Regions from separate parts of the Pseudomonas sp. FFPRI_1 genome, predicted to be linked through region 1. Evidence: riboswitches for the same ligand, from Rfam matches in the RefSeq annotation. Region 1 holds a riboswitch; each other region holds the start of a gene.
The links. A riboswitch is a leader RNA that binds a small molecule or an ion and turns the genes downstream of it on or off. The one in region 1 is predicted to bind cobalamin.
Positions count from the first base shown of each region.

Region 1 (7,211 bases):
TCGATGACCAGTGATCCGCATGAGCGTGGCAAGGCGGTGGCCGAGATGTTCGCCAGTGAGTCTGCCCGTTAATTCATTTACACCCGGAGAGCAACATGGATACACGAGATCCACGATTCAGCGGACTGAGCATTACGACTGGAGCTGTTCGCTATTCAGACCTGAGTTATTTGATTGCCACCAACGACGCCTCTGTCAGTGAAGGTTACGCCGACTCACTGCTGTTCACCCTGGATCGTGGAACCTGGGGCGCCGGCACCGTGCCCTGGCTTGCCTGTTCCGGAACCGTCTGCCACGTGCCGGCCGAACGTTACCTGGTGCTGGGCACCGATGGTTCGGTACGGGCCAGTGGCGGCGGCGTAGTCAAGGAGGAGGCCCCCATCGCAACCTGCGGCGTCGACCCGAAAAAGCGCGGCCCCCTTCGTGAAATCCGCGGTATCGCCAAAGGTCGCGCCTATGCCGTGGGCACTTGCCGGCAGGCCTATGTACGCGACGGCGAAGACCAGTGGCGCTGCATCGACCAGAGCGCCCAGGGCGGCGACACCCCGATCACCGACACCAGCTTCGAGTCCATCGATGGGTTCAGCGAGCAGGAAATCTATACCGTCGGCTGGGAAGGCGAAATCTGGAAGTACGACGGCGCTCGCTTCACCCAGCAGAACAGTCCCACCAACCTGGCGCTGTACAAGGTTCGCTGCGCGCCGGACGGTTATGTCTATGCCTGTGGCCAGCTCGGGACCCTGCTGCGGGGCCGCGACGAGCAATGGGAAGTGATCGAGCATGACAGCACCCGGGAAGACCTCTGGGGCATGGAGGTGTTCGACGGACAGCTGTACCTGTCTTCCACCCATTTCGTCTATCGCCTCGAGGACGGCAAGCTCAAGCCCGTGGACTTTGGCGACGAGGCACCACAGAGCTGCTATCACCTGAGTGCGGCCGACGGCATCCTGTGGTCCATCGGGCCCAAGGATGTCATGGAGTTCGACGGCTCGAGCTGGACCCGGCGCCTGCGCATTGACTAACCCCACAGCCCCAGCCGGCCTCGGCACCAGGAACGACGCTTGATGAACACACTGCCGCTGGTCCTTGACCTGCATGCCGAAGAAGCCGCTTTCCTCGCCCTGCTGCGGGATCATGCATTGCGCGCACCGCATTACGACCTGGATGACCTCGACAAGCTGGACCAGCGCATCGACGCGCATCTCGACGGCCTGCGCATTGCCGGTGCACGGGGCCAGGAGGTCCTGCTGGCGCAGCTCGGGCCTCGGGCCGTCGGTGAGATGTTCGCCAGTGTGGTGCTGGCCTTCGAGGCCGAGGATGCGCCCCTGTTGGCGCGGCTCAGCGAACACTTGAGAACCGCGGTGGACACCGAGCGCGGTTACCTGATGGCCCTGGGCTGGCTCGACTGGCAGTGCCTGTTGCCCTGGATCGAATCCATGCTCGCCTCCTCCGTGCCGCTGTTCCGCCGTCTTGGCCTGGCGGCCTGCGGCATGCATCGCTACGACCCCGGCCCGGCCCTGCTGGCCGGGCTTTGCGCTGCCGAGCCCCAGCTGCTGGCCCGCGCCGCCCGTACTGCCGGCGAACTGCGCCGGCACGACCTGATGGCGAACATTCGCCTGCATCGCCTGCATCAGGAGGACGCCACGCGCTTCTGGGCCAACTGGGCCACCGCGCAGATGGGTGATCAGAGCGCCCTGGAACTGCTGCGCCCGTTCGCCGAGCAACCGGGGGAATTCCAGTACCGTGCGCTCTGCGTGTTGCTGGCCTGGCAACAGCGTGAGCCGAGCATTGCCTGGATACGCCAGTTGCTCGAGCATCCCGAACAACGCCGCATCGGCATCCAGGCCATTGGCCTGCTGGGTGATCCGGCTGGCGTGCCCTGGCTGATCCAGCAGATGAGCGAGCCGCCTTATGCCCGGGTCGCTGGCGAAGCCTTCAGCCTGATCACCGGCGCTGACCTGGCGTTGCTCGACCTGGAGCTGCAGGACCCGCCGGACTTCGATGCCGGCCCGAATGACGACCCGCACGATACCCATGTCGCCATGGACCCCGATGAGAACCTGCCCTGGCCCGCGCCACAGGCCATCGCTGCCTGGTGGCAAGCCCATGGTGGTCATTTCCAGGCGGGGGTCGGTTACATAGGGGGACTGGCGCAGAACCAGAACAATTTTCGCCAGGTGCTTGCCCGAGGCCAGCAGCGCCAACGCCTAGCCGCCGCCTGTGGCTTGGCCCGCTTTCAGCCGAACGAAGTGCTGTTTCCCACCAGCGCACCGACACGGCGACAACAGAGGCTTTTGGGAAACACGGCGAAGTCCGGGCGATGGACCGGGGCCAATGCCTGACTGCCGCGGCGCTGATCGGCGCTCCCGGATCGACAGCAGGTCGGCGCCGCCGAGCAAGGCTTGCTCAGGTTGATGCGTAGGTTCTCAGGCAACACTCGAAGATCCCGACACCGCGATCCTCGCTGTAATCAATGGAGAGTTGTGTGCAAAAGTCGCTGCTGATCAGCCGGACTTCATCGCTTTTGGCTTGATCAAAGTCGAACCCTGTACAAAGGCTACGCGCGCTTTCCAGCCTGTAGGCTCCGCAGTATTTCCAGTCGTCATCGATCAGCAGATAGACCCTGCGATCAGCCATTCTGGATGAAGCAAAATCAAGGCTTGCAGCGGCCGAAGCAAACTCCAGCGGCTCGCAGCTGCTTTCATTGCGGGCCTGCAGCTCGCTGATCAGCTTGTCTGTTTCAGGCAGGCGCAAAAGCCGTGCCGGATCGAAGTCCGAGTGCAGAAGCAGCTCGATTTTGTCCTTGTAGCCGGCCAGGCGTTTTTTCCCTTGAGCCTTTCGATAAAGGATTGCTCTTGAGTAGCAAGCAGAGTTCATTGGCAGCACTCGGTTTTCAAATAGCAGGCCCTGCGCTTGGGTCAATGCAGGCCGCAAGCAGCTCGTGTTTGATCAGCTCTTTTCTGGCAGCGCTCTGATCGGCCCCGGTCATGTCCCACAGGTAAAAGCCTCGCCGTTGCTTTGCCAACAGCGCTTTCTCATAGCCTTTCTCGGCAAACTTGACGACCTTGCCCGATGGACTGCCATAGCGCTGGATCGGCAACTGCATCAGTCCAAACCACTGTCGCAGCAGCCCACTGACCTCCGTCAGGCTGACCGCGGCGTTACTCTTCAGCTGCGCGGCAAAGAAGTTGTAGTCCTGGCTCATGCCTTTTATCTCTTGGTCCTTGAGGTCATCGATGGTGCTCCGATCCTGGTCGGGGTTGTGCTGGACAGGCGTCCTGCTCCCCGTTCGCGGGCCTACCCCAGTTGCAGGAAAAACCCGCCGAGCTGGGCACCTGTCCGTGCTGCAAAGTCTTCATCGAGAAACAGGTAGCCCATGCCATCGGACAGAATGCCTTTGTGCGCAGGCAACGCCTGGTCCAGGTCGCCCCCATAGATCGACAGCCTCCGGCGCCCTGCAGGAAAGGACAGCGCCGACTGCAACCAGGCATCCACGCCATCCAGCTTGGAAGCCAGGTTCTCGTCATCGTCAGGATCGGCGTTCGCCAACAGGCGGATGCTTCCCCGTTCCAGCAGCGGCGCTGGCGCCTCATGGCGTTCAGCTGCGGCGCGAAGGTAACCCATGACCACCGCTTCGCAGGCACCCTCCCGGGCACGCAGCCTTCGGTAGTGGGCCACCTCGCCGGGCTGATAGGGGATGAACAGCGAAACCCAGTAGCCGCTGCCCTTCAATGCCGGGCAAAACCAGCTGCCTGGAATCGCCAGCAAGTGGGTCAAGGGCACTCCTTCAGCGTCACGTGGCCAAGCCAGCGCCTGTGGCAGGCAGGCCCCGCCTCCCGCATAGGCAGCGTCGCCGGCAGGCGGCTCGGGGCTGAAGAGCAACTCGTCAAACATCCGTGTCTCTCCGTTCGGTTGTCGCCGGCATCGGCAGCCGAGTGAATGGGCTGTGCCGCCGATCAGGCGGCGCGCAGATTACCACGGTCAGCGGGTTATTCCGTACAGCCCGCCTCCTGCCCGCCCTACTGGCCTGATGCCATTGACGAGATCCCCTCAAGGGTGGTCCCATGCGCGCCAGTTTCAGGTGTCCCATGTCGTCGTGCATGGGGTTAAACGGGAAGCCGGTGCGTCATTTCGATGATCAGTCCGGCGCTGCCCCCGCAACGGTAAGCGAGCGAAGCATTCGACAGACCACTGTGCCAAGGCATGGGAAGGTGAATGCTTCATGCCCCTCGCAAGCCCGGAGACCGGCCTGCAACTTCGTTTGACAACCCCGCGGTGGGCGGGCGCAGTCCGGTTTGCGTGGGCGCGGCTGCCCGCGATTCCCTATGCGTTGTTCCCTCCGGGATTCATTCATTCCTTATCAGTAGTAGGAATCATGTCCCGTAACTCTCTGTTTCAATATCTGGCGAGTCCTTCGCTGCGTTTTACCCTCTTGCCGTGCATGGCCATGTGCACCTCGGTTTTCGCGCAGGAGCAATCCTCCCTGGCGTTGCCCGAGACTCAGGTCAGCGGGGTTTCAGAGCACTTTGAACTGCCCCTGAATACGCCCCTGCCCGCCGGCTCCCGTCTCAACCTGAGCGCCCTGGAGACACCGGCCAGCACCAGCAGCCTCGGCAGCGACGCCATCCTTAACCGCAACAACCTGACCGTGCAGGACGCCGTCACCCGTTCACCGGGCATCACCAGCGCGGCCACGCCGGGCAATGGCAACACCGCGCTGTCGGCCCGCGGCTTTACCGGGCACACCTCGGTCATGACCCTGTTCGACGGCGCACGCCTGTACACCGGCGCCGGCAGCCAGACCTTTCCAGTGGACCCGTGGATGATCGAGCGCATCGACGTGATTCGCGGCCCGGCTTCGGTGCTGTATGGCGAAGGGGCCACCGGCGCGGTGATCAATGTGATCCCCAAGAAGCCCTTCGACGGTGACATCCGCAACCGCCTGCGCCTGGGGTATGGCTCCAATGATCGCCAGCAACTGGGCCTGGACAGTGGCGGTTCGCTGAGTGACACCCTCAGCTATCGCCTGACCCTCAACCAGCAACAAAGCAATGGCTGGGTGGATCATGGCGAATCCCGCAACCTGGCGCTCAGCGCCGCGCTGCGATGGCAGGCCAGCGATGACCTGAGCTTCACCCTGGCCCATGAACGGGGCGAGAGCGAACCCTCGAACTATTTCGGCACCCCGCTGATCGCAGGCCAGTACCGCGACAGCCTGCGGGACAAGAACTACAACCTGCGCAACGCCGTGCAGCGTTACAACGACGAGTGGACCCGTTTCAATACCGACTGGCAGCTCAGCGACGACGTCAGCGCCAGCAACCAGCTCTACTACATCAAGAGCCGCCGCCACTGGCGGAACGCCGAGGCCTACAACTGGATCAGCGCCCGGGACCAGTTGCTGCGCGGTGACTACCTGGAGATCAAGCACGACCAGGAACAGATCGGCGACCGCCAGAGCTTTACCTTCAATCACTCGCTGTTCGGCCTGGACAGCAGGACCGTGGTCGGCCTGGAGTACAACCGGATCCGCTTCGGGGTGGCCAACAACTCGCCCTACAAGGACCTGGGGGGTGACTACATCGCCCCCTGGAACCCTGCTCCCGGTTACTTCCAGAGTCAGTCGCCGTTCTCGGCGCAGACCGAAAGCACGACCCGCACCTTTGCCCTGTTTGCCGAAAACCGCCTGCAGCTGTCGGAGCGCTGGTCCCTGGTCACCGGCATTCGCCGCGACCAGAACCACATCGACCGCAATGACCTGCGAGCCGATTCCCGCAGCGACCGCAGCCTGAGCGGTGGCAACTGGCGAGCCGGCCTGGTGTTTGCCGTCACTGACCAGCTCTCCCTGTATGGCCAGTACTCCACCAGCGAAGACGGGGTCAACAACCTGATCAGCCTGAGCCCGAGTCAGCAGCAGCTGGACCTGACCGAATCCAAGCAGACCGAATTCGGCCTCAAGCAGCAGTTTTGGAGCGGCCGTGGCGAATGGACCCTGGCGGCCTACCACATCGTCAAGAAGAAGCTCCTGACCACCGACCCGGTCACGCGCCTGGCGCAACAGGTTGGCCAACAGTCCTCCGACGGCCTTGAGGCCTCCCTGGAACTGGCCCTGGAGCAGGGCTGGAAGGTCTCGGGCAACGCCTCGGTGGTGCGTGCCGAATACGATGATTTCAATGAAATGGTCGGCGCAAAACCGCTGTCTCGCGCAGGCAACCGCCCCACCAATGTGCCGCGACGCACCGCCAACCTGTGGCTCAACAAGGCGCTGACCCAGAGCCTGGAGGCCGGCATGGGCCTGCGCTACGTCGATGCCCGTTATGCCAACACTGCCAACACCGTCGATGTCCCGGGCTACACGGTGCTGGATGCCAACCTGGGCTGGCAGGCCCTGCCCGATGTGCGCCTGGGCCTGCAGTTGAACAACCTGCTGGATCGGCGTTACGCCGTGGCCCAGCAGAACAGCGGCCAGCAATGGTTGATGGGCGAGCCCCGTTCATTCTTTGTAACCGCGGACTATAGCTTCTGACCCAACGACTGCCGGCGGCCTGCTGGTCGCCGGCAGCCTCTGCCAATCGAGGTTGCACACCGGCCTGGCGCCGCTTTCCCTTGGTCCAGCGCCTGTGCCTGCTTGCGCTGCCGGCATTGCCACCCCATCGCCAATCAATGTCTATGCTCTGACAGGCGCACTTTGTGCGCCGTCCCCGGATCTTCTCCACCACATGGAAAGCAACCCTATGAAACCGCTCCGCACGCTTGCGTACGCTGGTGCCTTCGCCTCGACCCTGTTCACCTGGAGCCTGAGCGCTCATGCCGCAGACATCCCCCTGGGCAGCCAAGCCATGGAGGGGCATATCGTCACCCAGGTTCTGGCGGTGGACCCGGCCAACTACCAGGTCACGGTAGAAGGCCTGGACAAGAGCCCGGTGCCGATCCAGCTCACGGACCAGGCCAAGGCCCTGCACAACCTGAAAGTCGGCGACAAGGTCGACATACAGGTCATGCGCTCGGTCGCCTACGTGCTCGACACCAACGTTGGCGGCGCCCCCGGGGTCAGCAACGAAACGGTGACGGTGCGTGCCACCCCGGACAATCCCAACCCGGGTGGCGAGGCTATTCGCCGGGTCAAGGTCACCTCGAAGATCACCCAGATCGACTTGAACCAGCATGAGGTGACCTTGCTGCCGCCGGAAGGCAAAGTCAGGGTCCTCAAG
Region 1 covers NZ_AP029168.1:3,968,375-3,975,585, reverse strand. Annotated here, with positions in the region: gene ACZ5BO_RS17655 (PAAR-like domain-containing protein) at 1-72, shown strand, start outside; gene ACZ5BO_RS17650 (beta propeller repeat protein) at 96-1,022, shown strand; gene ACZ5BO_RS17645 (TIGR02270 family protein) at 1,065-2,342, shown strand; gene ACZ5BO_RS17640 (hypothetical protein) at 2,407-2,922, opposite strand; gene ACZ5BO_RS17635 (hypothetical protein) at 2,894-3,205, opposite strand; gene ACZ5BO_RS17630 (hypothetical protein) at 3,298-3,894, opposite strand; cobalamin riboswitch at 4,063-4,267, shown strand; gene ACZ5BO_RS17625 (TonB-dependent receptor) at 4,442-6,526, shown strand; gene ACZ5BO_RS17620 (hypothetical protein) at 6,735-7,211, shown strand, end outside.

Region 2 (7,211 bases), 970 kb from region 1:
GGGTCCTGAGCAGGTGCATGGCTTAGACGCTGAGGGCAGCGCGCAGCTGGGCTTCCAGCTGGGCGGCGTCCAGTTCCTGGCCGATCAGCACCAGGCGCGTGGTGCGGGCCTCATCGGCGCCCCACTTGCGGTCGAAGTGCTTGTCGAAACGGGTGCCCACGCCCTGGATCAACAGGCGCATCGGCTTGTTGGGGATGGCAGCGAACCCCTTGACCCGCAGGATGCCGTGCTTGACCACCAGCTGGGTCAGGGCGTCCAGCAGCAGGCTTTCATCGGCTTGCGGCAGTTCGATGGAGATCGAGTCGAAGGCATCGTGATCATGGTCGTCGTGATCGTCATCGCCGTCGTGGTGATGGTCGTGGTGGCTGTGGCGGCTGTCGATGTGTTCCTCGGAGCCGGCTCCCACGCCCAGCAGCACGTCCAGGGGCAGGCGCCCGCTGCTGGCTTCGATGACCTTGACCGCCGGCGGCAGCTCCTCGGCCACTTCCAGGCGGACCTTGGCCAGGTCTTCGGGGCTGATCAGGTCGGTCTTGTTGAGGATCACCAGGTCGGCGCTGGACAGCTGGTCGGCGAACAGCTCATGCAGGGGCGATTCGTGGTCCAGGTTGGGGTCGAGCTTGCGCTGGGCGTCCACCTGGTCGGGGAAGGCGGCGAAGGTGCCGGCGGCCACCGCCGGGCTGTCGACCACAGTGATCACTGCGTCGACGGTGCAGGCGCTGCGGATTTCCGGCCACTGGAAGGCCTGGACCAGGGGCTTGGGCAGGGCCAGGCCGGAGGTTTCGATGAGGATGTGGTCCAGGTCGCCACGGCGCGCCACCAGTTCACGCATCACCGGGAAGAACTCTTCCTGCACGGTGCAGCACAGGCAGCCGTTGGCCAGCTCGTAGACCCGGCCGCTGGCCTCTTCCTCGGTGCAGCCGATGGAGCACTGCTTGAGGATCTCGCCGTCGATGCCCAGCTCGCCGAATTCGTTGACGATCACTGCAATGCGCCGGCCCTGGGCGTTGTCCAGCATGTGCCGCAGCAAGGTGGTCTTGCCCGAGCCAAGGAAGCCGGTGACGATGGTGACAGGGAGTTTGGCCAGTGTTTTCATCGGATGCCCTTTTGGCAAAGCAGGTGGGCAAACGGGACGAGAGCCGCAGCGCCAGGCGCACGGAGATTTCGCCACCGGATCACCCCGCCCGGTTGTAGTGAGAATCTTGGATCGAGGCAGGTCTCCTGGCTGAGGGCTGGCCGGTCGTTGGCACCGGCGCTTGCTGCGCCTTCCCGCCGGCGTCGTCGACGCTCGTGCAGTGGCCTTGCAGCAATCAAACCCTTCACAGTTGCGGGGGCAGCCGCGGCATCGACCGCGTTCCCTTCTTAGCTTCGACCCCTGGCCGAAGAACCTCGAAGGCGCAAGGCTACGCAGAGCGCGGGAGACGGTCAATCGGCAATGCGCCGACCAGCCGGCACCTGCGCCTGCGTTCATGGCAATTGACGCCCCTGCCCCGCCCATGATTTGCTACGCGCCTTGTTACGGGTGCCCTTCACAGGGTGAAACGGGAAACCGGTGAATCACGTGCTTTACTACAAAGTCGTGACCAGTCCGGTGCTGCCCCCGCAACGGTAAGCGAGCGAAGTGTCGAATCCACTGTGCCAAGGCATGGGAAGGCGACACTTGCCGGCACGGCATGACACTGCCCTGCCCCTCGCAAGCCCGGAGACCGGCCCGCAACACACAGATAACAAACCCGCGGTGGGCGGGCGCTGTTGCAAACCCTGCGTGGCCGTCACGCGGGGTTTTCCTGCGCCGCTCCCCGCCGACACTCCAAAGGGAAGCGCCATGTCGATCATCAGCAGCACCAGCCATACCACCACCAGCACCTCCACCCTGAGCCAGCGCCTGGTGGCCGCCATCGGTGCCTCGATCCTGGGCGCGTGCCTGGTGTACTTCGCCGGTTTCTCCCATATCGAAGCGGTGCACAACGCTGCCCACGATACCCGCCACAGCGCCGCGTTCCCTTGCCACTGAGGCCTGCCGAGATGATCAAGCGTATCGCGCAAACCGCAGGTTTCACCGGGCTGCTGGCCGCCCTGCTGCTGACCCTGCTGCAAAGCTTCTGGGTCGCCCCGTTGATCCTCCAGGCGGAAACCTATGAAAAGGCCCCCGCGGCCGAAGTCCATGAACACGCCGAGGGCGCCATGGCCGGGCATAGCCACGACGCCGAAGCCTGGGAACCGGAAGACGGCTGGCAGCGCGTGCTGTCCACCACCGGCGGCAACCTGGTGGTGGCAGTGGGTTTTGCCCTGATGCTGGCCGGGCTCTACACCCTGCGCGCACCTAACCGCACCTCCCAGGGGCTGCTCTGGGGCCTGGCCGGCTACGCCACCTTCTGCCTGGCGCCCACCCTGGGGCTGCCACCGGAATTGCCGGGCACCGCGGCCGCCGATCTGGTGCAGCGCCAGGTCTGGTGGGTCGGCACCGCCGCCTCCACCGCCGTGGGCATCGCGCTGATCGTGTTCGCCCAGAACTGGCTGCTGAAGATCCTGGGTGCGGCCATCATCGCCGTCCCTCATGTGATCGGCGCGCCACAGCCGGAAGTGCACTCCATGCTGGCTCCCGAAGCCCTGGAAGCGCAGTTCAAGATCGCCTCGCAACTGACCAATGCCGCGTTCTGGCTGGCCCTGGGGCTGATCAGCGCCTGGCTGTTCCGGCGCAAGGGTGCGGCCCCGTACTCGGCATGAGTGATTCAAGCGCAGCGCCGACCCTGGTGGTCGGCCTGGGTTGCCAGAAAGGCTGCCCGGTGACCACGCTGCGCGCCTTGCTCGACCAGGTCCTGGCGGCACACCAGTTGCAGACCGCGCAGGTCTTGGCCCTGGCCAGCATCGACCTCAAGCGCAACGAGCCCGGCCTGCTGCAACTGGCGGAGCAACTGGAACTGCCGCTGACCTGTTTCAGCAGCAGTCAACTCGCCCCCTACGCCCTGCGCCTGAGCCATCGCTCGCAGATCGCCTTCGAGCGTACCGGCTGCTACGGCGTGGCCGAAAGCGCTGCCCTGGCCCTGGCCGAGCACCTGCATCAGCAGCCCGCCAGGCTCTGGGTGCCCCGCCAGAAATACGCCCAGGCCACCCTGGCATTGGCCGCCTGCCGGTAGAATCGCCGATAATCCCCGCCCTCGATCATGAGCAATCTTCATCTGAAGCGGCGCTACCGCCTTTTTTTCACAGGAAACAGCCATGACTGTCTACTTCATCGGTGCCGGTCCCGGCGACCCCGAATTGATCACCGTCAAGGGCCTGCGCCTGATCCAGCGTTGCCCGGTGATCATCTACGCCGGCTCCCTGGTGCCCCAGGCGGTGCTTGAAGGGCATCACGCCGAACGGCTGGTCAACAGCGCCGAACTGCACTTGGAACAGATCATCGAAGTGATCAAGCAAGCCCATGACCAGGGCCAGGATGTGGCCCGGGTGCATTCCGGCGACCCGAGCCTGTACGGCGCCATCGGCGAGCAGATCCGCTGCCTGCGGGAGCTGGGCATTGCCTTCGAGATCATCCCCGGGGTCACCGCCACCGCCGCCTGCGCCGCGTTGCTGGGGGCCGAACTGACCCTGCCGGACGTGTCCCAGAGCGTGATTCTCACCCGCTATGCCGACAAGACCGCGATGCCGGCCGGCGAGGAGTTCGCCAGCCTGGCGGCCCATGGCGCGACCATGGCGATCCACCTGGGGGTCAATCACCTACCGAAGATCGTCGCCGAACTGCTGCCGCACTACGGCGCCGACTGCCCGATTGCCGTGGTGCACCGCGCCACCTGGCCGGATCAGGACTGGGCCCTGGGAACCCTGGCGGACATCGTCGATCAGGTGGCGGCCAAGGGCTTCCGGCGCACGGCACTGATCCTGGTGGGCCGGGTGCTGGCCACCGATGCATTCAGCGAATCCTCGCTGTACCGCGCCGGGCACGCCCACCTCTACCGCCCCTGAGCCCACCTGCCCACCCGTAGGAGCTGGCTTGCCAACGAAGGCATCCTCGGTATCGGTGCAAGGCTCGAGGGCCCATTCGCCGGCAAGCCGGCTCCTACGAGGTTGCGCGCCTCCCATCATTGCCGCGCTGGACGCTTTGTAGGAGCTGGCTTGCCAGCGAAGGCGTCTTCGGTATCGGTGCAGGGCTCAAGGGCCTATTCGCCGGCAAGCCGGCTCCTACGAGGTTGGGTGCCGCCCATCATTGCCGTGCCTGACACCTTGTAGGAGCTGGCTTGCCAGCGAAGGCGTTCTCGGTATCGGTGCAGGGCTCGAGGGCCCATTCGCCGGCAAGCCGGCTCCTACGAGGTTGGGGGCCTCCCTTCATTGCCGCGCTGGACGCTTTGTAGGAGCTGGCTTACCAGCGAAGGCGTTCTCGGTATCGGTGCAAGGCTCAAGGGCCTATTCGCCGGCAAGCCGGCTCCTACGAGGTTGGGCGCCTCCCATCATTGCCGTGCCTGACACCTTGTAGGAGCTGGCTTGCCAGCGAAGGCGTCTTCGGTATCGGTGCAAGGCTCAGGGCCTATTCGCCGGCTTGCGGCATAAAAAAACGGCGCTCACGGGGCGCCGTTTTTTCAAGTCGCAGCGAACGCCTTAGTAGTAGGCGTTTTCTTTCTGCGTGTGGTCAGTGACGTCACGAACGCCCTTGAGCTCGGGGATGCGCTCAAGCAAGGTGCGCTCGATGCCTTCCTTCAGGGTCACATCGGCCTGGCCGCAACCCTGGCAACCACCGCCGAACTGCAGGACGGCAATGCCATCCTCCACCACCTCGATCAGGCTGACCTGGCCGCCATGGCTGGCCAGGCCCGGGTTGATCTCGGTTTGCAGGTAGTAGTTGATCCGCTCGTTGATCGGGCTGTCGGCATTGACCATCGGCACCTTGGCGTTGGGCGCCTTGATGGTCAATTGGCCGCCCATGCGATCGGTGGCGTAGTCGACCACCGCATCATCGAGGAAACCTTCGCTGAAGGCGTCGATGTAGGCGGTGAAACTCTTCAGGCCCAGGGCCTTGTCTTCGGGTTTCTCTTCGCCCGGCTTGCAGTAGGCGATGCAGGTCTCGGCGTACTGAGTCCCTGGCTGGGTGATGAAAATGCGGATGCCAATCCCCGGGGTGTTCTGCTTGGATAGCAGATCAGCCAGATAATCGTGGGCGGCGTCGGTAATGGTTATGGCGCTCATGGTGGTTCCTCGCAGACGTGGGCGCAGTTTACGCCAATCGACGCCGCTGACAAAGTCCTAGTATTTTTGTCGGGATAGACCTTGGTAGGGGCCGCCCACGACCCCGCCAGCAGCGGCCCGTGGGCGGACAACGACGGTCTATCAGAGGTTTTCGTAGCGGTTCATGTCCAGGACACCCGCTTCTATCGGATCGGTTTCCTGCAGATAGCGGGTCTGATCGTGAAAGTACTGCCAGAACTGCGGGTGACTGCGACGAATGCCCCAGCGCTCCACCACTTTCTCGAAACTCGCGCCATCGCGGGCTTGCTGCATGGCCTGGACAAAATCCGGCACCTGCTCGGCCGGAACGTTGAACATGAAGTTCGGGTAGCTGCTGAGAATACCCGGGTAAATGGTCAGGGTGTCCAGGCCTGGCTGGTAGCGCAAGGATTCGCCGAGCATGAAGGCCACGTTACTGTGGGCGCGGTTGCGCATCATGCTGTAGAACTCGCGCTTGCCGCTCAGGGTCTGGATCCGCAGCAAGGTCGTTTCCGGTAACTGGTCGATGACCTTGAGCCCCGCTGCCGGACGCGACGCCAGGCGGCTCAGGGCCTGTTCGGCATCCTGCAGCGCCGGGTCGATATTGGGTCGCGAGCAGTAGGCGCTGTCACAGCGGTTGATCGGGTCCGGCTTGGCGTTGAGGTCGCCATAGCGGGCCAACAACTGGTTGGCGAAATCCTTTTTCGGGTCCTTGAGGTCAAGCTTGAGAGCGCTGCGCTTGTCGTCGTCGATGGACTCGTAATCCAGCCACATCTTGAACTTGCCGCTGTTCTGGTACCAATCGTCGAGGAAATCCTCGCGGGTGCCGGCGGGCATCAGGCGCAGGAAGTTCTGCTCCGCGCCATTGCGGATCAGGTCGAAGTACAGCCGGGTCTGGGCCTGGTGCGAGACGTTGCCGAACACGTCGAAGTTCACCGCCAATTGATAGTAGGTGCGCTCCAGCAGCGGGTAGTCGAACAGCCACATCGTCTGCGGCACTTCACCGATCAGGCCCTTGGTCACCGAGGCACTGTCGAAGTGACGGAAAATGCTCAGCAGCGCGTTGTCGTTGCCGGCCCACAGGGTCGACCAACTGGGCGCTGGAGCATCGGCATAGGAGTCACGGCGCAGGACCTCGTACTCGTTGCGCTTGTCGCGGTAGGACAACCACAGGCCCAGCACGCTGCCGACATCGTCGTTCTGCCCAGGCATGGCCAGCAGCGGCGTGGCCTGGCCGCGATACGCCGGATCAGTGATGTAGAGGTCGTGTTCCGGCGCCTGGAACAATGCCCAGAAGTTGTCGCGGATCACGTCGGTAGCGATCTGCCCGCGGCACACCGGGCCGCGGATAAAGGTGCGCACGAAGTATTCCGCGTTATCCAGCATGAACTGGTAGCGGGCCTTGGCCGGGATCGCCTCGAAGGTCTCGAACGGGTTGGCCCGGCGACCCGGGCCGTAGCCCGGCAACGCAGTGACCTGCCAGTCGCCGCTGTAGAACAGGGTCTTGACCCGGGCCATCTTCGCCGCGCTCAGCGGGTAGGTGATGTGGGTCTTGTGCACGATCACCCCTTGCACCGGCCACAGGCGGTAGTAGACCTGGGTGCCCGGATCGTCGTTGGGGCGACGGGTGTTGATCAGGTCGATCGGCTGGCCGCTGGGGGTCCGCGAACGTACCCACTGGAAGAAGTGGCCCGGCTCGCCCCCCTCGAAATAGAGGTGAGCCAGGAACAGGTGCTCATAGAGCCAGCGCGCCACCAGGCTTTCCCGGGCGCCGGGGGCGTTGAGCAGGTTTTCCCACTGGCTCACCTGCAGCGCCTCACGGGCGCTGGGGGCCAGGCCCTGCTCATCGATCGGCGCGCCCGAGGCCAGCCAGCGCTGCAAGGTCTGGTATTGCTGGTCGGTCAGGCCGGTCACCGCCAGGGGCATGCCTTCCTTGGGATGGGCGCTGGCGTAACCGTCGAACTCGGCAGGCTGGGCGCACATGTTCTCGCGATTCAGGCCCAGCACGATCTCGC
Region 2 covers NZ_AP029168.1:4,941,705-4,948,915, forward strand. Annotated here, with positions in the region: gene cobN (cobaltochelatase subunit CobN) at 1-19, opposite strand, end outside; gene cobW (cobalamin biosynthesis protein CobW) at 23-1,093, opposite strand; cobalamin riboswitch at 1,192-1,404, opposite strand; cobalamin riboswitch at 1,501-1,726, shown strand; gene ACZ5BO_RS21855 (CbtB domain-containing protein) at 1,823-2,011, shown strand; gene ACZ5BO_RS21860 (CbtA family protein) at 2,023-2,724, shown strand; gene ACZ5BO_RS21865 (cobalamin biosynthesis protein) at 2,721-3,134, shown strand; gene cobM (precorrin-4 C(11)-methyltransferase) at 3,217-3,963, shown strand; gene nfuA (Fe-S biogenesis protein NfuA) at 4,594-5,178, opposite strand; gene ACZ5BO_RS21880 (fatty acid cis/trans isomerase) at 5,320-7,211, opposite strand, start outside.
Region 2: another riboswitch for cobalamin. It lies ahead of ACZ5BO_RS21855 (CbtB domain-containing protein); the one in region 1 lies ahead of ACZ5BO_RS17625 (TonB-dependent receptor).

Region 3 (7,211 bases), 1.9 Mb from region 1:
CGCCACCTTCATCAACTACTACCCAGGCGCCAACGCCGCTGCACTCGGCTATGTCGAGCGCCTATGCGAAGCCGACGCCGGCTGGACCGAGAGCCTGATCTATCTCTGGGGCAAGGATGGTGTGGGGCGCACGCACTTGCTGCAGGCGGCCTGTCTGCGTTTCGAGCAGATGGGCGAGCCGGCGGTGTACCTGCCTCTGGCGGAGTTGCTGGATCGCGGGATCGAGATTCTCGACAACCTGGAGCAGTACGAACTGGTTTGCCTGGATGATCTGCAGGCGGTGGCCGGCAAGGCCGACTGGGAAGAGGCGCTGTTCCACCTGTTCAATCGCTTGCGTGACAGTGGCCGGCGCCTGCTGATTGCGGCGTCGACGTCGCCCCGTGAATTGCCGGTGAAGCTGGCGGACCTGAAATCGCGCCTGACCCTGGCGCTGATCTTCCAGATGCGCCCGCTGTCCGATGAGGACAAGCTGCGTGCCCTGCAGTTGCGTGCATCCCGTCGCGGGTTGCACCTGACCGACGAAGTTGGACATTTTATTCTGACCCGCGGTACGCGCAGCATGAGTGCCTTGTTCGATCTTCTTGAGCAGCTCGATCAGGCGTCACTGCAAGCCCAGCGCAAGCTGACCATCCCGTTCCTGAAAGAAACCCTGGGTTGGTAAAATCAAGGCCTGCAGGGCTTTTGCGAGCGGCTCTCGGCATATTTCAGGCGCCAGAAATCGTACCTTTGGAAGGCTTTCCAGAGGCAGGTGGACTTAAAATGGGCTTAAAGCCTTAGATGTACTCAAGAAACTCATAAGTCACATTCTGATCGATTGAATTTGCAAATGAGGGCGATAGAAGGCATAGTCGCGTCTTCTTTTATTTCAAGCCACGGTCGTGCCCATGCTAAATCGCTTCGCACCCCTCGTGCCTCTCGCACTCGTCACCCTGTTGTTTGGTTGCGCTTCACACACTCCGGTGTCCCAGCAGCAGCCCGTGCAACAGACTCAAGTCTCGGTAAAAAACCAATCTTCCGCTGTTGATCAGGAAGAGCTGGCAACTGAAAAGGAACTGGCAGAGTTTTCTGACAGCAAGCCTTACCAGTTGCCAGTTCTGGCCGACAGCATCCTCGAGCGCGGCATGTCCCTGATCGGTACCCGTTACCGTTTCGGCGGTACCTCGGAAGCCGGCTTCGATTGCAGTGGTTTCATCGGTTACCTGTTTCGTGAAGAGGCGGGCATGAACCTGCCACGCTCCACTCGCGAAATGATCAACGTCAAGGCCCCTCTGGTGGCGCGTAACAACCTCAAGCCGGGTGATCTGCTGTTCTTCAGCACCAACGGCCGCGGGCGCGTCAGCCACGCCGGGATCTACCTGGGGGATGATCAGTTCATCCATTCCAGCAGCCGTCGCAGTGGCGGTGTGCGGGTCGATAGCCTGGGCGACAGCTACTGGAGCAAGACCTTCATTGAGGCCAAGCGTGCACTCGCCATGGCTCCAACCGTGGTCACTGCGCGCAAATAAACGGACTATTTGTAGGGCGAAGTTAAAGTCTTACTTGAAGTTTGGCGTGTAGACGCTAGAATCCTGATCTATTGTTGAAACTAACCGCGTGAGCCCTGCTTACGCGGTTTTGTTTTCAGTGTCACGGCAGAGAAAGCCGCATCCCGATCAGGATTGTTCAGCTTATGTCGACCTCAGCCCGCATCATCCTCATTGCCTTCGCAGCGCTGCTCAGCGCTTGTGCCAGCCGTACCCCGCCACCTGCGCCTGTGGTACGTGCTCCGGTATTCAACGCCCCTCAAGCCTTTTCTCCGGTTGCCGAAGACGTGCTGTTTCGTGCATTGGGTCTGGTGGGAACGCCTTATCGCTGGGGTGGCAATACCCCGGATTCAGGGTTCGATTGCAGCGGCCTGATCGGTTATGTCTACCGTGATGCGGCAGGCATCTCGCTACCGCGTTCGACCCGGGAAATGATCGGTATGCAGGCGCCTGACGTGGGCAAGGGCTCACTGCAGACCGGCGACCTGATCTTCTTTGCCACCAATGGCGGCTCCCAGGTCAGCCATGCCGGGATCTACGTCGGTGAAGGGCGTTTCGTGCATGCGCCGGCCACCGGTGGCACGGTGAAGCTCGATAGCCTGTCCAAGGCCTATTGGCAAAAAGCCTACCTGAGCGCCAAGCGCGTGCTGCAGCCGGAACACCTGGCGCACAATCCGTAAGCCAACCTGATCGAGGTGCCCGTGACAGCCCGTACGCTCAACCTCGATGACACCCTTTACCAATACCTGCTGGACGTCTCCCTGCGCGAGACGCCCTTGCTGCGCCGTCTTCGGGATGAAACCCAGGCATTGCCCACCGCTCGCTGGCAGGTGGCGCCCGAGCAAGGGCAGTTTCTGGCGTTGCTGGTCAAGCTGATCGGGGCTCGTCGTGTGCTCGAAGTGGGGACGTTCACGGGCTACAGCGCCTTGTGCATGGCCCAGGCACTGCCTGAGGATGGTTCGCTGACCTGCTGTGATCTTCCTGGCGATTACAACGCGACGGCCCGTCGTTACTGGCAGGAGGCCGGTCTCGATCAGCGTATAGAGCTGCGCTTGGCGCCTGCGCTGGAGACGCTCGTCAAGCTGGAGCGAGCAGGGCAGGGCGAGAGCTTCGACTTGATCTTTATCGACGCCGACAAGGCCAATTACCCGGTCTATCTGGAGTACGCATTGCGCTTGCTGCGGGTCGGAGGATTGGCTGTGTTCGATAACACCTTGTGGAGCGGTCGAGTGCTGGAGGTCGATGCGCAAAGCGAAGACACCCGAGCCATCCAGGCGCTCAATCGCGCCTTGAAGGATGACTCGCGCATCGACCTGTCGTTGCTGCCTTTGGGGGACGGCTTGAGCCTGTGCCGCAAGCGCTGAATCTATTGTGTCTTGGCAGCGGAAACTCGCCAGATCTTGTTGCCGACGTCATCGGCGACCAATAGATCGCCTTGCTGATCGATCACCACACCCACCGGGCGGCCCATGGCGTTCTCGTCGCTGTCGAGGAAGCCGCTGAGCACGTCGATAGGTTGTCCCTGGGGTTTGCCCGCACTGAAGGGGACGAAAATCACTTTGTAGCCGCTGTGGGGCTTGCGGTTCCAGGAGCCGTGCTGGCCGATGAAGACGCCCTCGGTGAACGGTGCTGGCAGCTTGCTGCCTTCGGCGAAGGCCAGCCCCAGCGACGCCGTGTGCGGGCCGACGGCGTAGTCCGGAGCGATCGCCTTGGCCACCAGGTCGAGGTTCTGGGGTTTGACCCGCACATCCACATGTTGCCCGTAGTAACTGAAGGGCCAGCCATAGAAGGCGCCGTCCTTGACCGAGGTGATGTAGTCCGGCACCAGGTCACTGCCGATCTCGTCCCGCTCGTTGACTGCGGTCCACAGTGCGCCGCTGGTGGGTTCCCAGGCCAGGCCGTTGGGGTTGCGCAGGCCGGTGGCAAACAGGCGGTGCTTGCCGCTGGCGCGATCCAGTTCCCAGATCGCCGCCCGACCCTGTTCCTTGTCCAGACCATTTTCGCCGACGTTGCTGTTGGAGCCCACGGTGACGTACAGCTTGCTCCCGTCCTTGCTGGCGATGACGTTCTTGGTCCAGTGATGGTTGAGGGGGCCGCCGGGCAGTTCGGCCACTGTGCTGGCGGCTGCGCTGATCCGGGTGTCGCCGCTCTGGTAGGGGAAGCGCAGCAGCTTGTTGGTATCCGCTATGTACAGGTCATTGCCCACCAGGGTCATGCCAAAGGGCGAGTTGAGGTTCTCCAGGAGCACCGTGCGGGTTTCCGCCACGCCATCGTGGTCCTGATCCCGCAGCAGGGTAATGCGGTTGGCGCTGGGTACTGCGGCGCCGGCCCGGCCCATCACCTTGCCGGCGATCCAGCCGCGAATACCCTGGCTGTCATCCGGCTTGGGCGGCGCATTGGTTTCTGCCACCAGCACGTCGCCATTGGGCAGCACATAGAGCCAGCGCGGATGGTCAAGGTTTTCGGCGAAGGCATTGACCTGGGTGCCGGGCGCGGCCACGGGTTTCGCCCCCTGAGGCCATCCAACGGCCGGGGCAATGTTGACCGTCGGAATCAGCGTCGGATTGGGCTCCGGCAGTTTGGGGGTCGGTCCGGTGCCGTCCGAAACCTGCAGGCTGGAGGTTTCGCCGCAGGCCGTGAGGCTGGCGGCAATGGCGATAAGCAAGGCGTGGCGAGCGTTGAGCATGCGAATTTCCCTATGAGTGCACGGACGTCGTAGTCATAGAGGAGCATAGCCAGTGGATGGTTCCGCCCGATCAGCGTGCTTCCTTGAACAGTACAGCGACCCCGGGGTGATAGTTGCCGGCGTCGTTGCGCAGCTTGCGATAGGCGTAGGGGAAGTACCAGGCCACTGCGCAGCAGTGTTCCTTCTGCAATTCATCCAGCATGTCCTGGAGTTCTTCGGGAGTGGCGCTGTGCTGGGCCTTTTGTGGGGCCACGAACAGGCAGCCGAGCTTCAAGTCGCTGGCGTAGCTGATCTTTTTCGCGTCGCTGGCGATGTCCAGCAGTGCCTGGGTCAGGTGCAGGCTGTTGACCCGTGGCCAGCGTTGGGTGACCTGGAGATAGGCGCGCTCCTCCTTGGTGGCCAGGTACAGGTCGGTGCGGGCATTGCGAGCACCTTCTTCCTGCTGCTTTTTGCTCGGGCTGTGTTCCAGGCTGACCATCTCGGCCATCCAGGCTGCTGCGGAGAGCAGTCCCAGGTTGGCCTGTTCGTCGAACCAGTACGGGGTTTCGTTATCACCGCGAATCGCGTTGTAGCGGTCAATGCAATCGAACCAGCGTTCCAGCATCGGGCGCATAAATTCCAGTTTTGGATTGCTGATGATCATGCCTTGCATCGAACTCACCCCTTATTGTTGTGTGGCTGGACTTCATGTCCGGGAATGTGGCTATTTGATATCACTGCTCTGAGTGTGGCACAAGATTGGCGTCATTTTGTTGATGCAGTGCAGTTTTGTGCGGTGAGCGACAGCCGGCTTTAATTGACGCTCCACCCCCAACCCTCTAACCTTCGCGACTTGTTTCAGGTGCTCTGTGGCCGGTGGCCGACAGAGTGAAACAGGGAAGCCGGTCAGGGCCTGTTCCAGCGATGGAATGGGCGACGATTCCGGCGCTGCCCCCGCAACGGTAGATGAGTCAAGACTGCGTTGGATGCCACTGTGTCGATGACACGGGAAGGCGCGCAGTCCGGCAGCCATGCCCCTCATGAGCCCGGAGACCGGCCTGATCCATCCAACGGCATCACGGTGGGCGATGCCAGGCTGACGCCATCTGTTTGTTTTCCTGCCCGCCGTTCCCCAGCCCCAACGGAGAGCTGCCCCATGAGTGAATCCCCCGATCGTGACGAGCGCCATCTGGCGCGCATGTTGCGCAAAAAAGCCGTGATCGATGAGCGCATTGCCAACGCGCCGAATGAATGCGGGCTACTGCTGGTGCTGACCGGCAATGGCAAAGGCAAGAGCAGTTCGGCCTTCGGCATGCTGGCGCGTTCCATGGGGCATGGCATGCAGTGCGGCGTGGTGCAGTTCATCAAGGGCCGCAACAGCACGGGCGAGGAGTTGTTCTTCCGCCGTTTTCCAGAGCAGGTGCGGTTTCATGTGATGGGCGAAGGCTTTACCTGGGAAACCCAGGATCGCCAGCGGGATATCGCTGCTGCCGAGGCTGCCTGGGCCGTTTCCAGGGAGCTGTTGAGCGACCCGGCCATCGGTCTGGTGGTGCTCGATGAACTGAACATCGCCCTCAAGCACGGCTATCTGGACCTGGATCAGGTGCTCAGTGACCTGCAAGCCCGTCCGCCCATGCAGCACGTGGTGGTAACCGGGCGCGGCGCCAAGCCGGAAATGATCGAGCTGGCCGATACGGTCACCGAAATGGGGGTGGTCAAGCACGCCTTCCAGGCTGGCATCAAGGCGCAGAAAGGTGTCGAGCTGTGAGTGTGAATTCATGACCGACATTCGTCATTGCCCCGCGGTATTGATTGCCGCACCGGCCTCTGGCCAGGGCAAGACCACGGTGACCGCAGCCCTGGCTCGCTTGCACCGTAATCAGGGGCGCAAGGTGCGGGTGTTCAAGTGCGGCCCGGACTTTCTCGATCCGATGATCCTGGAGCGCGCCAGCGGCGCTGCGGTGTACCAGCTGGACATGTGGATGGTTGGCGAGCAGGAAAGCCGGCGCCTGCTCTGGGAGGCTGCAGGCGAGGCCGATCTGATCCTGATCGAAGGCGTCATGGGGCTGTTCGACGGCAGCCCCTCCAGCGCCGACCTGGCCCGGCATTTCGGCGTGCCGGTGCTGGGGGTGATCGACGGCACGGCCATGGCCCAGACCTTTGGCGCCTTGGCCCTGGGATTGGCGCGCTACCAGCCGGACTTGCCGTTCGCCGGAGTGCTGGCCAATCGGGTCGGCACCTTGCGCCACGCACAGTTGCTTGAGGGCAGTCTCACCGAAGGCTTACGTTGGTACGGCGCCTTGTCCCGGGAAACCGGGATCGAGCTGCCGAGTCGTCACCTGGGGCTGGTGCAGGCCAGTGAGCTGAATGACCTGGACCTGCGCCTGGATGCTGCCGCCGAGGCCCTGGCTGGCAGCTGCGAAGTGGCGCTGCCGCCGGCGGTGGCGTTTGCCCCGCCGCTGCCAGCAGCCTGCGAGCCGTTGCTTGCAGGCGTGCGCATCGCTGTGGCGCGGGATGAGGCGTTTGCCTTTACCTACGGCGCGAGCCTGGACCTGTTGCGGGCCATGGGCGCGCAATTGAGCTTTTTCTCGCCGATCCACGATCGGCAATTGCCCGAGGCAGACAGTTTGTACCTGCCGGGTGGCTACCCCGAGCTGCACCATCTGGCGCTGGCGCAGAACACTCCGATGCTGGAGGCCATCCGCGCTCACCATTGTGCAGGCAAGCCATTGCTCGCCGAGTGTGGCGGCATGCTGTACCTGCTGGATGGCCTGACCGACGTCGAGGGCCAGCGTGCGCAGTTGCTCGGCTTGCTGCCCGGTGAGGCGGTGATGCAGAAGCGCCTGGCTGCCCTGGCCCTGCAGGCAGTGGAGCTGCCGGAGGGTAGCTTGCGTGGTCACACCTATCACCATTCGCTGACCAGTACCGAGCTTGAGCCCATAGCCCGGGGCCTGAGCCCCAACGGTGGCCGCGGCGCGGAAGCGGTGTACCGCAACGGGCGGATGACCGCCTCTTATGTGCAC
Region 3 covers NZ_AP029168.1:5,890,842-5,898,052, reverse strand. Annotated here, with positions in the region: gene hda (DnaA regulatory inactivator Hda) at 1-661, shown strand, start outside; gene ACZ5BO_RS26170 (C40 family peptidase) at 885-1,505, shown strand; gene ACZ5BO_RS26165 (C40 family peptidase) at 1,670-2,203, shown strand; gene ACZ5BO_RS26160 (class I SAM-dependent methyltransferase) at 2,225-2,887, shown strand; gene ACZ5BO_RS26155 (PQQ-dependent sugar dehydrogenase) at 2,890-4,209, opposite strand; gene ACZ5BO_RS26150 (hypothetical protein) at 4,280-4,861, opposite strand; cobalamin riboswitch at 5,032-5,264, shown strand; gene cobO (cob(I)yrinic acid a,c-diamide adenosyltransferase) at 5,345-5,956, shown strand; gene ACZ5BO_RS26140 (cobyrinate a,c-diamide synthase) at 5,967-7,211, shown strand, end outside.
Region 3: another riboswitch for cobalamin. It lies ahead of cobO (cob(I)yrinic acid a,c-diamide adenosyltransferase); the one in region 1 lies ahead of ACZ5BO_RS17625 (TonB-dependent receptor).

Region 4 (7,211 bases), 980 kb from region 1:
TTCGGGGTCTACGGCTACGTCAACCAGGAAGCCCCGGGCATGGTGCCCCTGGCCTACATCATCGGCATGGTGGCGATGGTCTTCACCGCCCTGAGCTATGGCGCCATGGCCCGGGCCTTCCCCATCGCCGGTTCGGTCTATTCCTATGCCCAGCGCGGCCTCAACCCCCATGTCGGTTTTCTCGCCGGCTGGCTGATGCTCCTCGACTACCTGCTGATTCCGCCGCTGCTCTATGTCTACGCGGCCATGGCCCTCAACCACCTGTACCCGGAAGTGCCCAAGGTCGGTTTCATCCTGGCGTTCCTGGTCAGCGCGACCTTCGTCAACCTGAGGGGCATCACCTTCACCGCGCGGATGAACATCCTGTTCCTGCTGGCGCAACTGGTGGTCCTGGGGATCTTCCTGTTCTACGCCTGGAATGCCCTGCACGGTGGCGCCGGCAACGGCCAACTGACCCTGGCGCCGCTGTACAGCCCGGAAAATTTCCACTTCGGCATGCTGATGCAGGGTGTGTCGATCGCGGTGCTGTCGTTCCTCGGCTTCGATGCCATCTCCACGCTCGCCGAAGAGGTCAAGGGCGACCCGGGCCGCAGCGTCGGCCGCGCCGCGCTGATCACCCTGGTGGTGATGGGCGCGATCTTCGTGGTGCAGACCTGGATCGCCACTGACCTGGCCGCCGGCATGGGCTTCAAGTCCGCCGACACCGCCTTCTACGAGATCGCCGAACTGGCCGCCGGCAGCTGGCTGGCAACCCTCACCGGGGTGGCCACGGCACTGGCCTGGGGCGTGGCGGTGGCCATCACCTCGCAGGCCGCGGTGTCGCGCCTGCTGTTCGGCATGGCCCGTGACGGCAAGCTGCCCAAGGTGCTGGCCAAGGTCCACCCCAAGCACAACACCCCGCACATCAGCATCTACCTGGTGGCGGTGCTGTCGCTGCTGATCTGCTACCTGTTCATCAACTCGGTGGACACCCTGACCTCACTGGTCAACTTCGGCGCCCTGAGCGGCTTTATGCTGCTGCACATCACCGTGATCAACTTCTACTGGCGCCGGCAGAAATCCGGCCAGGTGGTGCGTCACCTGATCTGCCCGGTGATCGGCTTCGTGATCGTCAGCGCCATCATGTACAACATGGGCGTGGACGCGCAGAAACTCGGGGCCATCTGGATTCTCGCCGGGCTGGTCTACCTGTTCCTGCTGAACAAGCTGGGCAGCGGCGGCGCCCTGCCCGATCCGCTCAAGCAATAGTCGCACCCGCGCGGCGCCCGACGGCGCCGCGCCACCCCGGAAGCGGCCAGCAAGAGCCGCCCCGGGAACAGGCCGCAGGATGCCGCGGCCGTGGAACTGCGTGGTCACCGACAGTGATGTCTGGCCGCTTTGCCTCCAAGGGCAAAGCGGCCCTCGATACAGGAGTACACCCATGCTGGCCTTGCGTCCCGTGGCGTTATCCGATTTGCCCCAACTGCGGCGTCTGGCCCGCGAACGCCTGCTGGGCGTGACTTCGCTGGTGGACGACGAAGCCTACCTGCGAGAGAAGATCCTCGATTCCGAGGCCTCCTTTGCCAAGACCGAGGCCAGCCAGGGCCCGGAAAACTATTTCCTGGTGCTCGAGGACCCGCACAGCGGCCAACTGCGCGGCTGCTCGGACATCCTCGCCACCGCGGGGTTCTCCAGCCCCTTCTACAGCCTGCGCAACCGACCCTTCATCAGCAGCTCCCGGGAACTGAACATCCAGCACGGGGTGCCGACCCTGTCGCTGTGCCAGGACCTCAGCGAGCAGACCCTGCTGCGCAGCTTCCACGTGGACCCGGAGCTGGAGGGCACGCCCCTGGCCCAACTGACCTCGCGGGCGCGCCTGCTGTTCATCGCCGCCCACCCCCAACGCTTCGCCGACAGCTGCATCAGCGAGATCGTCGGCTACAGCAACGACACCGGCGAGTCGCCGTTCTGGGCAGCCGTGGGCCAGCACTTCTTCGACCTGCCCTATGTCGAGGCCGAACGCCTGTGCGCCTTGCAGGGCCGTGGCTTTCTCGCCGAACTGATGCCCCAGTACCCGCTGTATATCCCGATGCTGGCGCAACCGGCCCAGGACTGCATCGGCCGGATTCACCCCGATGCCCGGGAAGCCTGCGACATCCTGGTCGACGAGGGGTTTGCGCCGACCCAGTATGTCGACCTGTTCGATGCCGGACCGACCCTGCAGGCGCGCAATAACCAGCTACGCTCGATCATCCAGAGCCGCGTCGCGATCTGCCACCTGAGCCCCCAGAGTGGCCAGGGCCGGCACTGGTTGCTGAGCAATGACCGGTTGCAGGGGTTTCGTGCCATCGTCGCCCCCCTCGACGAAGCCCCCGGCGATGTGGTCGGCCTGGATGCATCGATGCTGCAGGCCCTGCAACTGACCCCGGGCGAAGCGGTGCGGGGCGTTGCCCTGTGAACCGCGGGTCACTACCGTCCCGGCGTCGCCACTGCCCGGGAACGCGACAAGGAGTTGTTCGATGATCGTGCGTCCGATCCGCCTCACCGATCTGCCGGCGGTCCTGAACCTGCTGGAAGGCAGCTGTCGCGAGCTGAACAACCTCTCCTCCGAGCCCGAGCACCTGGCCCATCGGCTGCGCTGGGCGCAACGGGCGTTTGCCGGCCAGGTGGAGCGGGCCGACGCCGACTACCTGTTCGTGATGGAGGACGACGAGCAGCAGGTGATCGGGGTCTGTGGCCTGAGCGGCGCCATCGGCCTGCGCGAACCCTGCTACAACTACCGGGTCGGCACCACCCATGGCAGTGCCCCGGAGCTGGGCATCGAGAAACAGATCCCGACCCTGTTCCTGTGCAACGAGATGACCGGGCAATCCCAGCTCTGCTCGCTGTACCTGCGGCGCGACCAGCGCCAGGGCTACACCGGCCGCCTGCTGTCCACTGCGCGCTTGCTGTTCGTCGCCGAGTACCCTGGCTTGTTCGGCGACAAACTGGTGGCCGAACTGCGCGGCCAGCTCGATGACCAGGGCCGCTCGCCGTTCTGGGACAGCCTGGGCCGGCACTTCTTCAAGATGGGTTTCCAGCAGGCCAGTCGCCTGTCGAGCCTGGGCAGCAAGTCGTTCATCGCCGAACTGATGCCGCGCCAGCCGCTCTACACCTGCCTGCTCAGCCCCCAGGCCCAGGCCGCCATCGGCCAGGCCCACGCCAGCACCGAGCAGGCCCTGAACATCCTGCGTGACGAAGGTTTCAGCCATCAGGGCTGCATCGACATTTTCGACGGCGGGCCGCTGATCGAAGCCGAAGTGGCCAAGGTCCGCAGCGTGCGGGAAAGCCAGGTCCTGCCCCTGCGGGTAGGCAGCCCGGACGACCAGGCGCCGATCTGGCTGATTCACAACCGGCGCCTGGAAAACTGCCGCATCACCGCCGCCCCCGGGCGCCTGGTCTCCGGCAGCCTGCTGGTGGACCGCCTGACCGCCAAGCGCCTGCAACTGCAACCGGGGGACACGGTGCGGGCGGTTTCGCTGCTGGCCTGCCCTGCGCGCCAAGCGACCCAGGCGCAGCTCCACCTGACGCCAGCCACCAGAGGCTGGACCACCCGCAACGCGGCCCTGGTCCAGGATCCGGCATTGCTCTAGCCCCGGGCTCGAACCACGCTCGCAGACACAGGCTGCGCCCAACAACCCCGGCGCTCTCACGGGCCATGGCGCCGCGTCACCCGGGCAGCCGCTCCGCGAGGCGCGCCGCCGGATTGCCACGGCCGCAATCCGCCAGCCCCAGCCACAGCGGCTTGCAGCCGACCGGCGTTCATCCCCGGCCCCCGGCAACACCTGCATGCAAGTGCAACGTTGACGAAGCTGTGGCGCAATGTTCAGATGCCGCCCAGTTTCAGGTGCCTCATGCCGCCGTGCATGAAGTGAAACGGGAAACCGGTGAGCCCTTTGCGGCAAGTCCGGTGCTGCCCCCGCAACGGTAAGCGAGTGCTGCATTCAACAGGCCACTGTACTTGGGTATGGGAAGGCGAATGCAGCGAGCCTCGTGAGCCCGGAGACCGGCCTGAAGCCTGTGTTTGGCAATCCTGCGGTGGGCGGGCATGGGCCGGTATGGTCTCGTGCGCGTGGCCGATACCTTCTCCTGCATGCTTCCCGAAGTCACCTTCGAGAAGACCAAGAATGACCACAATCGATACGTCCCTTGTGCGCACCTGGCGCACCCCTGGCCACTCCCTGAGTGGCGCCTTGCTCGGCTGCCTGTTCAGCCCCCTGCTCCTGGCCGATGACGGTCCCCTCAGACTTGAACAGCAATTTGTTTCCGCGCCATCGGTGGAGTCCACCACCGTCGCCGAAATGGCGAAATTCGGCAGCAAGGTGCAGATCATCGAGCGCCAGCAGATCGAGCGAGCCGGCCCCAGCAGCGACATCACCCGGGTCCTGCAGATGTACGTGCCGGGCCTGTACGTGGCGCCCAAGAACGGCCCCTTCGACTACGGCACCTACTCGCTGCTGGGCGGACGCAACGACGACACCCTGATCCTGCTGGACGGCGTGCGCCTGAACAACCGCCTGTACGGCGGCCTGTACCTGGACACCCTGCCGGCCAACGCCATCGAGCGCATCGAAGTGCTCAAGGGCGGCCAGAGCCTGCTGTTCGGCACCCAGGCGGTGGCCGGGGTGATCAACATCGTCACCCGCAGCCCGCAAACCCGCGAAGCCTCGGGCGAGGTCAACCTGGGCCTGGACAGCTTCATGGGCAGGAGCGGCGATGCCCGGGTGGAACGGATCGTCAGCAACGGCTTCGGCGACCTGGGCCTCTTGGCCTATGTCAGCCACAACGTCTCCGATGGCTACCAGCCGTTTCGCAACAGCGCCTACAGCGCCAGCACCCGGGACAAGAAACGCGCCTATGAGGTGAGCACCTTCGGCGCCAAGGCGATCCAGGGTTTTGCCGACGACTCGCGCCTGGAACTGTTCTACCAGTACAGCGATGCCAACCTGGATTTCGCGCGGGCGGTGAACAACAAGAAGACCACCAACGACCGTATCCAGCAGATCGCCACCGCGACCTTCGAACAGCGCCTGGACGAACGCTTCAGCTACTTCGTCAAGGGCCATGTCAACGACTGGGACACCCGCTACACGCGGATCAACAGCACCGAGACCGGCGCCACCAAGGTGATCAACCACAACGACTACTGGGGCTTCACCGACTGGGGCCTGCAGGCCGAGGGCAAGGCCGAACTGGACGGCGGCCACGTCCTGGTGTTCGGCAGCGACAACCAGTGGTTCAAGGGCCAGGACGATGTGCTCAAGATCGACGACAAACAGGCCCGGGCCAGCGCCCTGTACACCCAGCTGCGCCCGGTGTTCGAGGCCCTGCCCGACTGGCACCCGAGCCTCGGCGTGCGCCACGAGAAGATCAGCGGCGGCGAGAGCGCCACGGTGGGCATGCTCACGTCGTTGTATGAGCTCAACGCTAACTGGCAACTGCGCGGCCAGTACGGCAGCGCCTTCAAGCTGCCCAACGCCGAGCAACTCTACGCCAACGAGGACGACGAAAAGGGCAACCCCGACCTCAAGCCGGAAAAGAGCGTCAATGCCGAGCTGGGCCTGGACTACAAGGGCAGCCTGCTGGCCGGTGAGTTCAACGCCAGCGTCACCGCCTACCGGCGCAAGATCGATGACTTGATTGCCCTCGATGGGATCCACTTCGTCAACGGCGAGGCACAGGTCAGGGTCCGCGGTATCGAAGCCGACGGACGCTGGCAGTTCAGCCCGCAGTGGAACCTCTCGGCGGACCTGACCCGCAACCTGGTGGAGTCGCGCAACGGCGTGACCTTGAGCAACATCCCCGGTTTCTTCGCCCGTTCGCGCCTGGGCTTCGAGTCGCTGGACCGGATGTGGGGCGTGGGCGGCGCGATCCGCTACATCGGCCAGATCGACAGCCCAAAGAAGGTCGACTACGGCCACTACTCGGTGGTGGATGCCGACGCCTACCGCTACCTCGATGGCCCCCAGCGACATCGCCTGAGCCTGCTGGTGGAGAACCTGCTGGACCGCGACTACGCCACCAGCATGACCAGCACCTCGCCGGCGGTGGACAACCTCGGGCGCCCCTTCACCACCGAAGTGCGCTACACCTACCGCTTCTGAGGCCGACCGACATGCATGAAGACTATCAACGGGTGCTGTTCGTCGGCCCCGGCCTGCAAGGCGGGGCCTTGGGCGAGGCTTTTCGCAAGGCGCTCAAGGCCCTGTGCGGCGAGGGCGAAGCCCCGCGGGTGATCGACACCCTGGACGGCTTCGACAGCCTCTGGGCGGCCCTGGACGAACCCTTGCCCGGGAACGGCGCAGCGCTGCTGGTGGTGGACCTGGAACCCACGTCCGACAGCGCCTACCTGGACTGGCTGCGCGATGAACTGGGGCGCCTGGCCCAGGCCCACCCCCAGGCGCCCAAGCTGTGGGTCACCGCCCAGGCCCTGGGGCGTCGCGGGCTGGACGCGGCCCAGGCCTGGGCCAGCATCGGCCAGCGCGAGCGGCACCTGCCGTGCGACAACGTCAATGCGGTGGCCAGCGACCCGGACTGGTCCCGGGTGCCGCCCCATGCCCGCCAGGTGTTTCTCTGCACCGGCCCGCGCTGCGTGCGACGCGGTGCACTGGCGCTGTGGAAGACGCTGCGCCGCGAACTGCTGCGCCTGGATCTCATGGAGAAACCCGGCGGCGTGCTGCTGACCCGCACCGCTTGCCAGTTCCCCTGCAACCTCGGGCCGGTGCTGACCGTGCACCCCGACGGCTGCTGGTACCGGGTCAGTGACGACAGCCAGGTACTGCGCCTGGTGCAGGGCCATCTGCGGGAGGGTGAAGCCGTGTCGGACCTGCTGATCCCGTCCCCCTACGCCGGGGCTGCGGATGCCTAGACCGATACTCGGCGCCCTGTTCTGGCTGGCCTGCCTGCCGGCCCTGGCGGACAGCTATGAGAACTGTGGCCGGAGCTGGCACCTCGAGCGGCCACCGCAGCGCATCGTCGCCCTCAACCAGCACAGCGCCGACCTGCTGCTGGCCCTGGGCGCCGGCCCTTCGATGATCGGCGTCGCCTACCTCGACGACGATGGCCAGGCCCAGCGCCAGGGCCAGTACCACGGGGTGCCGGTGATCTCACGCCAGTACCCCTCGGCCGAGGTGCTCTACAGCTTGAAGCCGGATCTGGTGGTGGGCGGTTTTGCCTCGGCCTTTCCCGACAAC
Region 4 covers NZ_AP029168.1:2,988,380-2,995,590, reverse strand. Annotated here, with positions in the region: gene ACZ5BO_RS13340 (APC family permease) at 1-1,248, shown strand, start outside; gene ACZ5BO_RS13335 (arginine N-succinyltransferase) at 1,421-2,437, shown strand; gene ACZ5BO_RS13330 (arginine N-succinyltransferase) at 2,499-3,611, shown strand; cobalamin riboswitch at 3,847-4,047, shown strand; gene ACZ5BO_RS13325 (TonB-dependent receptor plug domain-containing protein) at 4,146-6,122, shown strand; gene ACZ5BO_RS13320 ((2Fe-2S) ferredoxin domain-containing protein) at 6,134-6,886, shown strand; gene ACZ5BO_RS13315 (ABC transporter substrate-binding protein) at 6,879-7,211, shown strand, end outside.
Region 4: another riboswitch for cobalamin. It lies ahead of ACZ5BO_RS13325 (TonB-dependent receptor plug domain-containing protein); the one in region 1 lies ahead of ACZ5BO_RS17625 (TonB-dependent receptor).